Regions from separate parts of the Acetobacter sp. P1H12_c genome, predicted to be linked through region 1. Evidence: predicted binding sites of a transcription regulator. Region 1 holds the regulator's gene; the other holds the start of a gene.
What was found. Region 1 encodes HrcA, which represses chaperone genes, less so after heat shock. Its sites were predicted from a motif close to GTTNGCACTCNCNNNNNGNGAGTGCNAAC; they were not measured.
Positions count from the first base shown of each region.

Region 2: KP699_RS14590 (co-chaperone GroES) is a predicted target of HrcA. The motif match lies at 1,927-1,955, and genes of this name have one in related genera.

Region 1 covers NZ_JACRVR010000001.1:2,738-10,027, forward strand. Annotated here, with positions in the region: gene KP699_RS00020 (penicillin-binding protein 1A) at 1-1,901, opposite strand, end outside; gene hrcA (heat-inducible transcriptional repressor HrcA) at 1,982-3,055, opposite strand; gene rph (ribonuclease PH) at 3,207-3,935, shown strand; gene rdgB (RdgB/HAM1 family non-canonical purine NTP pyrophosphatase) at 3,937-4,551, shown strand; gene mtnK (S-methyl-5-thioribose kinase) at 4,657-5,910, shown strand; gene KP699_RS00045 (major royal jelly family protein) at 5,987-7,290, opposite strand, start outside.
Region 2 covers NZ_JACRVR010000045.1:1,822-9,111, reverse strand. Annotated here, with positions in the region: gene groL (chaperonin GroEL) at 1-1,479, opposite strand, end outside; gene KP699_RS14590 (co-chaperone GroES) at 1,540-1,833, opposite strand; gene KP699_RS14585 (dienelactone hydrolase family protein) at 2,043-2,720, shown strand; gene KP699_RS14580 (cold-shock protein) at 2,839-3,042, shown strand; gene KP699_RS14575 (ATP-dependent DNA helicase) at 3,141-6,095, opposite strand; gene KP699_RS14570 (inositol monophosphatase family protein) at 6,191-7,021, opposite strand; gene efp (elongation factor P) at 7,061-7,290, opposite strand, start outside.

The DNA of each region.
Region 1 (7,290 bases):
TCATCAATCAGGGTCGGGGTGACTTTCCGGCCCCCTGCGGCCAGTGACGCATACGCTCCGGCCTCTTTCAGCACCGTTGTTTCCACAGCCCCCAGTGCTGCGGGCAGCACATGCGGCATGGAATCCACCAGCCCGATTCGGGTCGCCATATCCGCCACATTCTTGATGCCGATATGGGCCGCCAGACGAATGGTCACCAGATTGCGGGATTCCCGCAACGCATCATGCAGGGACGTCGGGCCCCAGAAATCTTTCTCATAGTTGTTCGGGTGCCATGTGCCGTAGGACACAGGCGAGTCATCAAACGACTGAGAGGGCGAAATGCCCTGCTCCATCGCCTGCAGATAGACAAACGGCTTGAAGGAGGAGCCGGGCTGACGCAGCGCCTGTGTTGCACGGTCAAACTGGGACGTCTGGAAAGACCAGCCGCCCACCAGCGCCAGCACGCGCCCGGTACGGGCGTTCAGCGTCACCACAGCGCCTTCCACATGCGGCACCTGCATCAGGCCGACGCGGCTGCTTCCGGCCTGCGGCTCGACCATCACCAGATCCCCTGCCTTCAGCAGACGGAAACGCCGCGTCCAGGCCAGATCGCGGTCCTGAATTTCTCCCGTTTGCGCGGTCCCGCCCTGCATGGTGGCCCCGCGCCGCACAACAGCGCCCTCCAGCCAGCCAACCCGGCCATGCGCCGGGTCCAGCACGACCGCCAGACGCCACTGGTCCAGCATCCCCAGCGGGGCCACTTCGGCTTTCAGAGCCGCGACCCAGTCCTCCTGAGAGGATGATGCGCTGATAGTCTCCACATGCCTGACCGGCCCACGCCAGCCACCGTGCGCGCGGTCATACGCCATCAACCCCTGCCGCAGCATTGTCTGCGCTGTGAGCTGAAGGGACGGGTCCAGACTGGTATGGACATCCAGCCCGCCCTGCATGGTCATGTCCTGACCATATTTTTCCAGAAGCTGGCGGCGGACTTCCTCAGCAAACCATTCAGAACCGGGGGCCGGGCCGGGACGCACAAAATTATGCGGGATCAGCGGTTCCGCTTCCGCAGCCCGCGCAGCCTCATGCGTCAGCGCGCCCGTTTCGGCCATGCGTTCCAGCACCCAGTTACGGCGGCCGCGCGCGGCCTCGGGGAAGCGCACCGGATTATAGTTGGTGGGGGATTTGGGCAGCGCCCCAAGGAAGGCGGCCTCCGCATCATCAAGCTGGTCCAGAGGTTTGTTGAAATAGGTCTGCGCGGCAGCCCCGATGCCGTAGGCACCACTGCCCAGATAAATTTCGTTCAGATAGATTTCGAGGATCTTGCTCTTGGGCAGAACCTGCTCAATCCGCATGGCAAGAAAGGCTTCCTTGGCCTTTCGCTTCATGGAAACCGCATTACTGCCCAGCAGCATGACGCGCGCCACCTGCTGCGTGATGGTCGAGGCCCCGATCGGCCTGCGCCCCTTGCCGCGAGTAAGGTCTGTCAGCCCGGCGCGTGCGATTGCCAGCGGGTCAACGCCCTTATGGCTCCAGAATTTCTGGTCTTCCGCGGCAATAAAGGCGTTTTTCACCCGATCCGGAATAGCGCTGTACGGCACAAAAACCCGGCGTTCATCCGCCAGTTCGGCAATCAGCCGGTCATCGGACGCATAAAGGCGGCTCATCACTGGCGGCTGATAGGTCCGCAGGCCCTCAACCGTCGGCAGGTCAGACACAATGCCTTCATACTGGGTCCAGACAACAACCGCAGCCCCTGTCGTGCCGACAAGTGCCAGGGCGGCCACCGTGCCCAGCAGCCCCCGCCACTGGCGGAAACGCGGCCTGCGCCATGCAGGGCCGTGACGGGAAGAGGCTTCTCTCCCCTCGTTTTTATTGGAAGAAGACCCGGGTTCACCAGAAGACGGAGTTCTTGTCATGCAGGTCCTTTACCATTCTCATGCGCTGCCGTCTTTACTCTCGTCGCTCTTCCTGACCACATCATGGCGAATTTTGTCTTTTATCCCAGCATTTCGCCCAGAAAGCGGGCCGTATAGTCCACAACCGGGATAATCCGGCCATAATTGATGCGTGTCGGGCCAATAACGCCAATCGCGCCGACAATCCGGTTGGCCTCGTTCCGGGCGGGGGCCACCACCATGGACATGCCCGTGCCGCCAAATAATCCGCTCTCCGCGCCGATAAAAATCCGCACGCCCTCAGAATTTTCCGCCAGTTCCAGCAGCCGCAGCATGGTTTCCTGCCGCTCCAGCCGCTCAAACAGCGCCTGAATGGCCAGCAGGCGCTCCTGCCCGTCCACATCCGTCAGCAGTTTGCCCTGCCCGCGAATAATCAGGGTACCGCCGCGCTCTTCATCTCCGCCACCCCAGATTGCCAGACCGCTTTCCACCACTTCTGTGGTTAACTGATCCAGCGCGCTCCGGTTTTCCGTAATATCCGCCCCCACCCGCTCCCGCAGGTCCGGCAGCGTTGCCCCAAGGGCATGCGCGTTCAAGTAATTGGCGGCTTCCACCAGAGCCGAGGGCGGCATGCCGACGGGCGTTTCAATCACCCGGTTTTCTACATGCCCATCCGTGCCCACCAGCACAACCAGCGCCCGGTTGCCGCCCAGCGCCACAAATTCAATATGTTTGACGCCACCCTCACCTTTTGGCGCAATCACCAGCCCGGCCGCATCGGACATCCCAGACAGCAGGGAGGACGCCTCCGTCAGCGTATCCTGCAAAGACCGCCCGCGCGCCTCCAGAGACTGACCAATCCCGCGCCGCTCTTCTTCCGAGAGACTGCCAAACTGCAACAGGCCATCCACAAACAGACGCAGCCCGGCCTCCGTCGGCAGGCGACCGGCGGAGGTATGCGGGGAAAACAGCAGGCCTGCTTCCGTCAGAGAGGCCATGACATTCCTGATCGTGGCCGGGGAGAGCGGCAGCCCGAGCCTGCGGGAGAGCGTGCGTGAGCCAACGGGTTCGCCGCTGGCCACATATTCCTCCACAATTTCCCGCAGAATGGTGGCGGAGCGGGTATCCAGCCCCGGCGGCAGAACAGGCTTTGCTGGGTGCAGACCACGTTTCATGAGGATCAGACCTCCTCCTTCATAACAGGATCTTTCTGCTTCTGCGCATCTGCGTCCGGTATGACAAGAAAAACAATGGTGCGGCTCCAAGGTTTCACTCCTGCCAAAACCGCTTTATGTGCAGAGACCATATTGTTTTAAGGAGTTCCCCATGCGCCCGTCCGGCCGCCAGCCCAACCAGATGCGCCCCGTCACCATTGAAACCGGCTTTGCCCGCCACGCGGAAGGCTCGGCCCTTATCCGCGTCGGCGGCACGGAAGTGCTCTGCGTCGCCAGTGTTGAAAACCGCGTACCGCCTTTCCTGCGTGGCAAAGGCACCGGCTGGGTGACGGCGGAATACGGCATGCTGCCCCGCGCCACCCATACCCGTGGCAACCGTGAAGCCGCCAAAGGCAAGCAGTCTGGCCGCACGCAGGAAATCCAGCGCCTGATTGGCCGCTCCCTGCGCTCCGTAGTGGATCTGGCCGCTCTGGGGGAAATGAGCATCACGCTGGACTGTGACGTTCTGAACGCCGACGGCGGCACACGCTGCGCCTCCATTACCGGGGCATGGGTGGCCCTGCGTCTGGCCCTTGGACAACTTGTGGCCAAAAACGTGCTGACCCATATGCCGCTGCGCGGGCAGGTTGCCGCCGTGTCCTGCGGTCTGACCAAGGCAGGCCCGGTGCTGGATCTGGACTATGAAGAAGACAGCGCCGCCGCCGCTGACACCAATTTTGTGCTGACAGCCGACCGCCGCATTGTAGAAATTCAGGGCACAGCCGAAGAGTCTCCGTTTACGGAAGATGCTTTCAACGAGCTGTTTGCACTGGCCCGCACCGGCGTGTCCGTCCTGTTTGACGCCCAGACGCTGGCTGTTGAAACCGCGGAGAACCGCTGACATGACGCCCGGCAAACCGGAGGCTGATAAGCTGGAAGCAGGCAGTAAACTGGTTCTGGCCAGCCATAATGCAGGCAAGCTGGCCGAATTTTCGACCCTGCTGGCGGATTTTGGGGTGACCGTGCTGTCCGCCGGGGATCTCAATCTGCCGGAACCGGAAGAAACCGCCACCACGTTTGCCGGGAACGCCGCCATCAAGGCGCTGGCGGCGGCCAGGGCAACGGGTCTGCCCGCTCTGGCGGATGATTCCGGCCTGTGCGTCAGCGCGCTGGGCGGCGCTCCGGGCATTTACTCAGCCCGCTGGGCTGGCCCGGACAAAGACTTCCCCGCCGCCATGGCCCGGATTGAATACGGCATCGGCTCTGACGAGCGCGACGCATGGTTTATCTGTGTGCTGTGTCTTGCCTACCCGGACGGCACCACCCATAGCTTTGAAGGGCGCGTGGATGGCAGCATCATATGGCCCCCGCGCGGTGAAAAAGGTCATGGCTATGACCCGATTTTTACCCCCACGGGAGAAAGCCGAACCTTTGCCGAAATGGAAGAGGCCGAGAAAAACGCCATAAGCCACCGGGCGCGGGCGTTTCAGGCTTTCAAACAGGCCTGTCTCGATTAAGGTGTTTTTCGGGCAGAGCCGCAACGCTCTGCCTGAGCATTTTCTGTGCTGTGTGGGCAGCCTTCCCCCCACAGGCACACCAAAGTCCGGAACAACAGAAACACCATGACGACGCCAAACGCGCAGCAGGCTTCTTCCTACACCCCTCTGGACCTTGAAGGCGTCCGGACCTTTCTTGCAACACTCCCGGCCATTGCGGCGCGCCTTGGGGGCACACCGGATGCATGGCGGGTGTGGGAAGTCAGTGACGGCAACCTCAACATGGTGTTTCTGGCGGAAGGCCCGCAGGGCAGCGTCTGCCTGAAGCAGTCTCTTCCGCATGTGCGGGTAGACCCCTCATGGAAAATGCCGCTTGACCGCACGTTTTTTGAAGCCGCCTATCTGCGCGCCGTATTTCCGCATGTGCCCGACCTGACGACCGAATGTCTGCATTTTGACGCAGAGCAGTTTATTCTGATTGTGCCGGGTCTTTCCGGGCACACCGTGATGCGCACCGCCATGATGGCCGGACATTTTTACCCGTCTGTGGCCGCACAGGTGGGCGATTTTGTTGCGCGCAGCACGTTCGCAACATCCCTGCTGGCAGAACCGTTTGAACGGATTATGGACCGCCGGATCTGCTTTGCGCGCAACCAGACGCTCACGCGCATTACGGTCGATCTGGTACTGACAGACCCGTATCATGACCACCCACGCAACCACTGGGCGGACCCGCAGATCACCCCCATTGTGGACGCCCTGCGCGCCAGCCCGGCGGTGCAGGCACGGAGTGATAGTCTGCGTCTGCGTTTTTTAAGCGCGCCGCAGGCTCTGCTGCACGGGGACCTGCATACCGGCTCCATCATGACCGATGGCACGGACACAAGAATTATTGACGGAGAATTTGCCACCTATGGCCCCATTGGCTTTGATGCCGGGCTTTTTACTGGCAACCTGATCCTGAGCCTGTTCGCAACGCCCGACCGGGCCGGACAGGCACTGCATCTGGATATGATCCAGACATTCTGGACAAGTTTCAAAAAAGGCTTTCTCGCCCTCTGGCAGGACAGAGAATGGGCGGAGGACCGTTCAACGCTCTATTACGCCACCACAGACAAATCCACGCAGAATTTTGAAAAATCTCTTTTTATTCAAAATATTTTTCAGGATACTGTGGGCTTCTGTGCCGCAGAAATCATTCGCCGCACCATTGGCTATGCCCATGTGACCGATTTTTCAGTGCTGACCGACCCTTCTCTGCGCACCACGCGCCAGAAAGCAGCCCTTCTGTTTGCGAAAGACTGCCTTGAACAGAAAAAACCCCTGAAATCTCTGGCTGATTTTCTGGAACTGCTCTACCTGCATATGTCTGCTTTGTAAGGCTCTCAAAGCAGACACAGCACAGAAAATTTTTTATAAGCTCAGAATAGAAAACCCTTTAATTAAAAACATACTCTCAGATTTTCTCTTCGGCATTATATGCAGCAACAGGTTCGATCGGAAAACGGATCAGGTGGTAGGGCGGCTTTCTTTTATCCTGCCCGCCATTAAAGCTGGCCAGACGGTTCCACTGCCCCAATGTGCAATAAACATGCGTTTTTGTGCAGAAAATTCCATCAGGTGAGAGAATACGCGGGTCATGCACCATCAGCTCAAAAGACCCGTCTGTATTGCGCCGCAAAATGGAATCCTGCTCGAAGTTTGTTGTATAAATCCGTCCCTGCGCATCGGTCGCCAGCCCGTCGGCTGTCCCTTTTTCCCCTTCATCTTTCACGGCTGCGGCCAGCGCGGCCTCCGTCACCGTCGGGTCGGCCAGCAGCGCGGTCGGCAGGCTGTATAGTCTGCGGCTGGTCAGCGGAGCGTAAAACAGACGGTCACTCTTCGGGCTGAGCGTAATGCCATCAGCGCCCCCCACCACAAAGCGCGGTGGCTTACCGGGCGTGTAGACCAGTGGCACCCCTTCCACCACCGCCATAAAGCCCGGCTCCGCCTGTGTGGAAGGATGGGTCGCCAGAACACGCCGCTGCTGGCCTGATACAATATCCACCACCACCAGTGCCGGGCTGTGCCCGAAAGAACTGTCCGTTACATAAGCCGTGCCCGCCTGCCCGTGCGTCAGGTCCACGCGCAGATCATTCATGTGGCTGTCTGGCAGCAGAGCCGGAGCCTTCAGCACAATTTTATGCACCAGCCTGCCGGTAGAGGGCTCAAAACAGACCAGCTTGGCGGCACCCGGCTGCAAGGGCTGGCCTGCCAGTTTACCATCATCAATCGCCCAGATCCGGCCCTGCGTATCCATGGTCATCCCGTGGATCGACATCAGCCGGTCCGCCGGGGCGGCAGAAGACGGCAGGCTAAGGGCCGCCGTTGGCCAAGGCACAACACGCCCCTGCACCAGTTCCCCCAGCGTGGCTCCCTTATGGTTCACGGCATGGCGCGGGAAGCCCACAAAAATACGCCCCTCTTCCGTCACCACCACGCCGGATGGGCCGGGGCCGTAAAAATCAGCAACAATTTCAAACGATCCGGCGGATTCATACCCCTGATCACCATTCACCCCGGTTGTGGGGGTGCCACCACCCTGTACGGTGCCCTGCGTGGGCTGTTGCGCCGCCCGTGCTTCTGGCACCCGCAGCAGGCCTGTGGCCACAGGGACAATGCTCCCGCCCAGTAGCAGGGAGGACAAAAGCCGCCTGCGCCCAAGCTGCTGCTGGCCCTCCGCCTGCCCGTGCAGGCCGCCCGCGCCTTGCCTCTGTCTCA
Region 2 (7,290 bases), on a different contig from region 1:
ACCGGCGTCAACCAGGTTCTTGTATTCGCCAGCCTGTGCATCGAAGCCGAAAGCGTAGTCTTCGGATTCCAGCACCTTGTTGGCGATGACCGCACCATCTTCACCTGCATTGTGAGCGATCTGGCGCAGGGGAGCCTGCAGAGCCTTGCGGATGATGTCGCCACCAACGCGCTGATCGTCGTTATGATAGTGCAGGTGAGCCAGCTTTGCAGAAGCGCGGGCCAGAGCTGTGCCGCCACCCGGAACAATGCCTTCTTCAACGGCAGCGCGGGTTGCGTGCAGAGCGTCGTCAACGCGGTCCTTGCGTTCCTTCACTTCGATTTCCGTGGAGCCACCAACGCGGATCACGGCAACGCCGCCAGCCAGTTTGGCCAGACGTTCCTGCAGCTTTTCACGGTCGTAGTCAGAGGTGGTTTCCTCGATCTGCGCACGGATCTGCTTGCAACGGCCTTTGATTTCGTCGGTCTTGCCGGCGCCATCAACGATCGTCGTGTTTTCTTTGTCGATACGGACTTTTTTAGCCGTGCCGAGCATGGGCAGCGTGACGGTTTCCAGCTTGATGCCGAGGTCTTCGCTGATGACCTGGCCACCGGTCAGGATTGCGATATCTTCCAGCATGGCTTTACGACGGTCACCAAAGCCCGGAGCTTTAACAGCAGCAATTTTCAGGCCACCGCGCAGCTTGTTGACAACCAGCGTTGCCAGAGCTTCACCGTCCACGTCTTCTGCAATGATCAGCAGCGGACGGCCGGACTGCACAACGGCTTCAAGCAGCGGCAGAATCGGCTGAAGAGAAGACAGCTTCTTTTCATGGATCAGGATGTAGGGGTTTTCCAGATCGGCCGTCATCTTCTCCGTGTTGGTCACGAAGTAGGGGGAGATGTAGCCACGGTCGAACTGCATGCCTTCAACCACGTCCAGTTCCGTCTGGAAGTGCTTGGCTTCTTCAACGGTGATAACGCCTTCGGAGCCAACTTTCTGCATGGCTTCGGAGATCATCTCGCCGATTTCGGCTTCACCGTTAGCGGAGATCGTGCCGACCTGAGCGGTTTCCGCCGGGGTGGTGATCTTCTTGGTGTTCTTCTTCAGTTCCTCAACAACGGCATGAACGGCCTTGTCGATCCCGCGCTTGAGGTCCATCGGGTTCATGCCAGCGGCAACAGCCTTGTGGCCTTCACGCACGATGGCCTGAGCCAGAACGGTTGCTGTGGTCGTGCCGTCACCAGCGATATCGTTGGTTTTGGAGGCCACTTCGCGCAGCATCTGTGCGCCCATGTTTTCGAACTTGTCAGCCAGTTCGATTTCTTTGGCAACAGACACACCGTCTTTGGTGATGCGCGGTGCGCCGAAGCTCTTGTCGAGCACAACATTGCGGCCTTTGGGGCCGAGCGTGACTTTTACGGCATCAGCGAGGATGTCAACGCCGCGCAGCATACGCTGGCGAGCGTCACCACCAAACTTTACGTCTTTGGCAGCCATATCAAATTCTCCTGTGAGAGATCAGTTTATAAGGTCGAAAAGCGGATCAGCGCGGTCCACTCAGGCGGAAATCACGCCCAGAATGTCGCTTTCTTTCATGATCAGCAGCTCTTCGCCGTCGATCTTCACTTCCGTACCGGACCATTTGCCGAACAGGACGCGGTCACCAGCCTTGACATCAAGCGCTACAACCTGACCCTGCTCATTGCGAGCGCCGGGACCAGCAGAAACCACTTCACCTTCCATGGGCTTTTCTTTAGCCGTATCCGGAATGATGATGCCGCCGACGGTCTTTTCTTCGCCAGCAAGGCGACGAACGACTACCCGGTCGTGTAAAGGACGAAACTTCGTCATTATGGATCGCTCCACATTCTGTTTGCTGCGGTGGCGCCCTTGTCAGGAAGCAACACCACCGGCATCTGCCGCGCGTAATAAACGCCGCGTTGCGTTAGCACTCCCACCCCGGGAGTGCCAGAACAGGAGATAGGTTTGTCCTCCCCCTGAGTCAAGAAATGTGGAAAACTTTCTTTGTGATGTCATTTTTCTTCAGGGGAGAGAACCGGGTGGGACAGATTATCACGTTGAAAGCGGCTGATGGACATGAGTTTTCGGCTTACGAAGCTGGCCATGCGGAAATGCCGTATGCGCTGGTTGTGGTGCAGGAAATTTTTGGTGTGAACGGGCATATCCGGCATGTGTGCGACATATTTGCCGAGCACGGTTTCCATGTGATTGCCCCGGCTGTGTTCGACCGCGCCGAGCGCGGTGTGGAGCTGGGTTATGAACAAGCGGATATCCAGACCGGACTTGCTCTGCGCAGCCAGATTCCACTGGCGGAAACACTGCTGGATCTTGAAGCCTCAGCCGCAGCACTGGGGAAGGTGGATGTTGGTCTTATCGGGTATTGCTGGGGCGGCCTGCTGGCGTGGGAAGCCTCTTGCCGGACGGATCGTTTTGCCGCTGCCGTAAGCTGGTATGGGGGCGGGATTGCATCGCGGGTTGATGAGACTCCGCGTTGCCCGGTTCAGCTCCATTTTGGGGAGGCCGATACCAGTATTCCGCACACAGATGTGAGCATCATTCGTGCAGCGCATCCTGAAATTGAAATTTACGTGTACGATGGTGCCGGGCATGGGTTCGGCTGTTCACAACGGGCATCGTTTGCCCCGGAAGCCTACAAGCTGGCGCAGAAGCGCAGCCTTGCATTCCTTGAAGAACATCTGGGCGCACACGCCCGGTAAGGACCGCAGAAGATGGGTATTTTGATTGACAAGACCGCATCTTCGTGACCCGATGAGTACATCCTGTAACCGGTCATATGGTTGTCCGGTAGGAGATATCTGGGAAAGTTACCCGCCTATGCCGACCGGTACAGTTAAATGGTTTAATGCCACTAAAGGCTTTGGCTTCATCGCACCTGACGATGGGGGCAAGGATGTGTTTGTTCATATCACCGCTGTGCAGGCTGCTGGTCTGCGTGGGCTGAATGAGAACGAAAAGGTCTCATACGAACTCGTGACCGAGCGTGGTAAAGTTGCCGCGACTGAACTTAAGCCGATCTAACTCGGCTTAAGACGAAGGGCCTTAAAGCCCGGACGTGCGTTTTGGTCTGCCTGTTTGGTCCGCGTATCACGCTCCATCTGGCAGCCGGACTGCGCGATTTATAAAAACGCTCTGATTTCCCGCGCTGCGTCTGCCAGCCCCATACGACGGACCTCTGCTCCGGGTGGAAATGCCGAAAGCAGCCGTGAGGGTGTGCGGCGGTCCAGCAGCACAAAAACGCCTTTGTCAGACTGACTTCTGATCAGTCGCCCAAAAGCCTGACGCAACCGCAGGCGCGCAATCCTGTCGTCATATCCGGTGGTATCACCGCCCGAGAGGTGAATGCGGCGTTCTCTGTGCAGAATGTCCGGGCGCGGCCAGGGGACCCGTTCAAACACAACCAGACGCAGGGCATTCCCCGGAACGTCCACGCCGTCACGCATGGCGTCCGTCCCCAGAAGGCACGCATGTTCTTCCGTGCGGAAAATATCCACCAGGGTTGCGTTGTCCATTGCGTCCACATGCTGGGCGTAAAGCGGCAGACCCTGATCTTCCAGTGCCGGGGCAATACGGCTGTGCACTCCCCGCAGGCGGGAAATGGCGGTAAACAGGCCTAGTCCGCCGCCGCCTGAGGCTTCAAACAGTGTGCGGTATGCGGCGGCCAGATCGGCAATACTGGCGTGGTCCACGTCCGTAATAATAAAGGTACGGGTCTGCCGGGCGTAATCAAACGGGCTGGTCAGACTGGCGCGAATGGCAGGAGAGGGGAAGTGGTTGGCTCCGGTGCGGGCTTCCGCAGCTTCCCATGCACGCTCGGTTTCCTCTGTTTCCGGTTCGTCCTGCCTGTGCTGAGTGTCTGACTGATCGCGCAGGGTGGCCGATGTGATCAGCATGCCTTGCGCGGGCATGGCCATGACGGCGGCAAAAGGAATGGTCGGGTCCAGCCAGTGGCGATGCAGGCCAACATCATGTTCGCCGGGCCGCTGCTGTTGCCGCCGATCCAGACGGATGAAGTGAATATGCGTGGGTGTTGTATCGGCCAGAGGCGGCTGATCCAGCGCATCCAGCATGGACGTCCACGCATCCAGCCGGGTGATAGCGCGGCGGCGTAGCCCCCGGACCATGGCTTCAATGCGGCCACGGGTCACGCTATCCAGAGAGTCTGCATCATCCTGCAGGCGGGCCTGAAGCCGTTCAGCAAGGGTACGCAGGGGTTCTGCAATCCGGCTGAGCGCACGGGCCAGCGTTTGCCCCGCTTCTGTCAGATCCGGGATAAGCGGATGCAGGTCACATTCCACCGCACCATACTGGTGCGTTTGCCGACGGTCCTCACTCCGTGCCAGCACCTGCTGGCGCAGGAGGCGCAGAAAGCTTTCGGTCGGGTTTTCCAGCACCGGCTCTGCTGAAACAGGGGCCGCAGGCAGAAACCCGTCAGGATCCTCTATCGGGGGAGGTTCGGGCGGCCCGCTTTCTGAAGAATCTGTCTCCGCCAGTCTTGCAGACCAGCCGGGCGCGGGCAGGGCGTGCGCGGCCATAAGCGCAGCATCCAGCGGTGCCTCCAGTCGCGGGAAGCCGACAACCAGATCATCCAGACGACGCTTCAGCCCACGAGCACGCGAGCGACGACCTTCTGCCCCGAGCAACCATCGGCGCAACTCAGCCGCTTCCAGCCCGGATAGTTCGGCGGAAAACGCGCCATCCGCGGCATCTGCCAGATGATGGCCTTCATCAAAGACATAGCGGGACGGGGTTGCGTCTTCTTCAGTGTCTTCGGCGTCGTCGCTCATTGCGGCCTGCGCATACGCTGCCTGCGCCATAACCAGAGCATGATTGGCGATCACCAGATCCGCCTCCCGTGCCCTGCGGATCGTATGCTCCACAAAACACCGCTGATAATGAGGGCAGGCTCCGTGAATACATTCCCCACGACGGTCGGCCACTCCGGAAACGCTTCCCTGACCGTACAGATCACCAAACCAGCTGGGCAGATCACCGCCCAGCAGATCTCCATCTGCTGTCGCGCGCGTCCAGAGAGCCAGCATGGAGAGTGCGATAGTGACACCCGCCGGGCGGGAGGCTGCACTATTGACGGCATCTTCCATGTTTAGCAGGCAGAGATAGTTCTCTCGGCCTTTGCGCAGCACAACATGATGGCGGCGTGTCGCGTCATCTGGAAAAAGCCGATGCGTTTCCTGTTCAATCTGCCGTTGCAGATGGCGCGTATAGGTGCTGATCCACACGCTGCCGCCATTGCGCTGTGCCCAGACGCTTGCGGGCGCAATATAGCCCAGTGTTTTGCCTGTGCCTGTTCCGGCCTCCGCCAGCACAACGGCCGGGTTGCCGCGATGGGTACGGGGCTCAAACGCTGCGGTGGAAACGCTGGCGAAATCGGCCTGACCAGCCCGGCTTTCTGAGCCTTCGCCCAGAAGAGTCCGCAATCGTGTGCGGGCTTCCGCTGGAGTAATGGGATGCGACGCTGGGGGAGGCCGGGGGGCGACATCTTCCCATTTTGGCAGAACGCGCCAGACCCGCAGGGCGTCCCCCGGTTGGAGAGCGTCTTCTGGCAGATTGCCCTTGCCATCCAGCTTGTCTGGCAGACCGAGTGTTTCCGCAACAGTACCTGCCCATGGCCAGCCTGCCTGCGCCAGCCGGACTGTCAGGGCCGCCAGCATGTCCCCCAAAGGCCCGTTTTTTTGACGAGCCAGTTCCGTCAGCATGATTTCGACCAGCGTGGGGAGCAGATCAGCTTCGGCGCGGCCAATCTGTTCTTCCTCCAGTCCAAGCGCCAGCGCCAGCCCGCGAGGTGTCGGGGCCGCAGTCCGGGCCGGATAAACAAACGTGAAGAGTTCAAGCAGGTCCAGCCAGGGGGACGGCTGCCCCGGTGGTGGCAGATCCAGTTTGCGCGCAAATGATGGCGCATGGACCACCAGAGGGCAGGGCATGCTGTCCAGCCGGGAGCGGAGTTCTGGTGCGGAGAGTGTGAGATACTCGCCGTCTTCTGTCAGAAGGGAAAAGTCACGATGATGCGCGGTCAGAGCGGGCGCGTCATGCGCAGAAGGGAAGGGTGCCTGCATGGAGGGTCCACCTTACGCGCTCTGCGGTGTGTGACTAGAGGGGATATAAAAAGGCAGTCTGCTCAGGCGGCAGACTGCCTTTCCGGTATAGGAACTTAGGGTGTTTCTTTCAGGCTTTCGGCCACAATATCCAGCAGCTTGCTGTGCATGTTGCCATTGCCTGCGACAATCATCACATCGTCGGGCATATCATCCAGATCCAGCCCGGCGGGGTCCGTCACCTGACCACCCGCTTCACGGACAATCAGGATGCCCGCGGCGCAGTCCCACGGTTTGATGCCGAATTCCCAGTAGCCTTCATACCGGCCCGCAGCGACCCATGCGAGGTCGAGTGCGGCGGCACCAAAACGACGGATACCGGCGACACGCGGCATGAGGTTGCCCATGACGCGGGCAAACGGCAGACGCTGGCGCGCAGGCACTTTTGCAAACGGGATACCCGTTGCAAAAACGGATTCCTGCATGTCCCGGCGGGCAGAAACACGGATGCGGCGTTCGTTCAGAAACGCGCCTGTGCCTTTTTCCGCCCAGAACATTTCATTGGATGCCGGATTATACACCAGACCCGCGGCCAGTTCGATCTTGCCGTCCGGCAGTCTGCGCTGGAGGCCAATGGAAATGGCCCAGTGCGGAATGCCGTGCAGGAAATTTGTGGTGCCGTCCAGCGGGTCCACAATCCAGCGCCATGTCCAGTTATCGCCACCTGATTTGCCGGATTCCTCCATTAGGAAGGCATAGCCGGGGCGAGCCCGTTCCAGTTCTTCACGCAGGGTCTGTTCTGCCCTCAGGTCAGCCTGAGAAACAAAGTCACCCGGCCCCTTGATGCTTACCTGAAGCTGCTCGACTTCATTGAAATCGCGCAGGAGACGCTTTGCCGCCTTCTGGGCAGCGGTTTGCATCACCATCATGACGGGGGAAAGACGCATGGCCACTATGTTTTGTCCTGTCTGGAGTAAGGCGAAAGATCAGTCTTTAGCGCGTTCGACGTAAGAGCCGTCTTCAGTCCGGACAACAATACGTTCACCGGATTCAATGAAGGGGGGCACCATGGTCTTTGCACCATTGGAGAGTTTTGCAGGCTTGTAGGAGGAACTGGCCGTCTGGCCTTTGACCACCGGGTCCGCCTCAACAACTTCCAGCGTGACCTGCGGCGGCAGATCAATCCCGACCGGGTCGCCTTCCACAAGGTGGACAT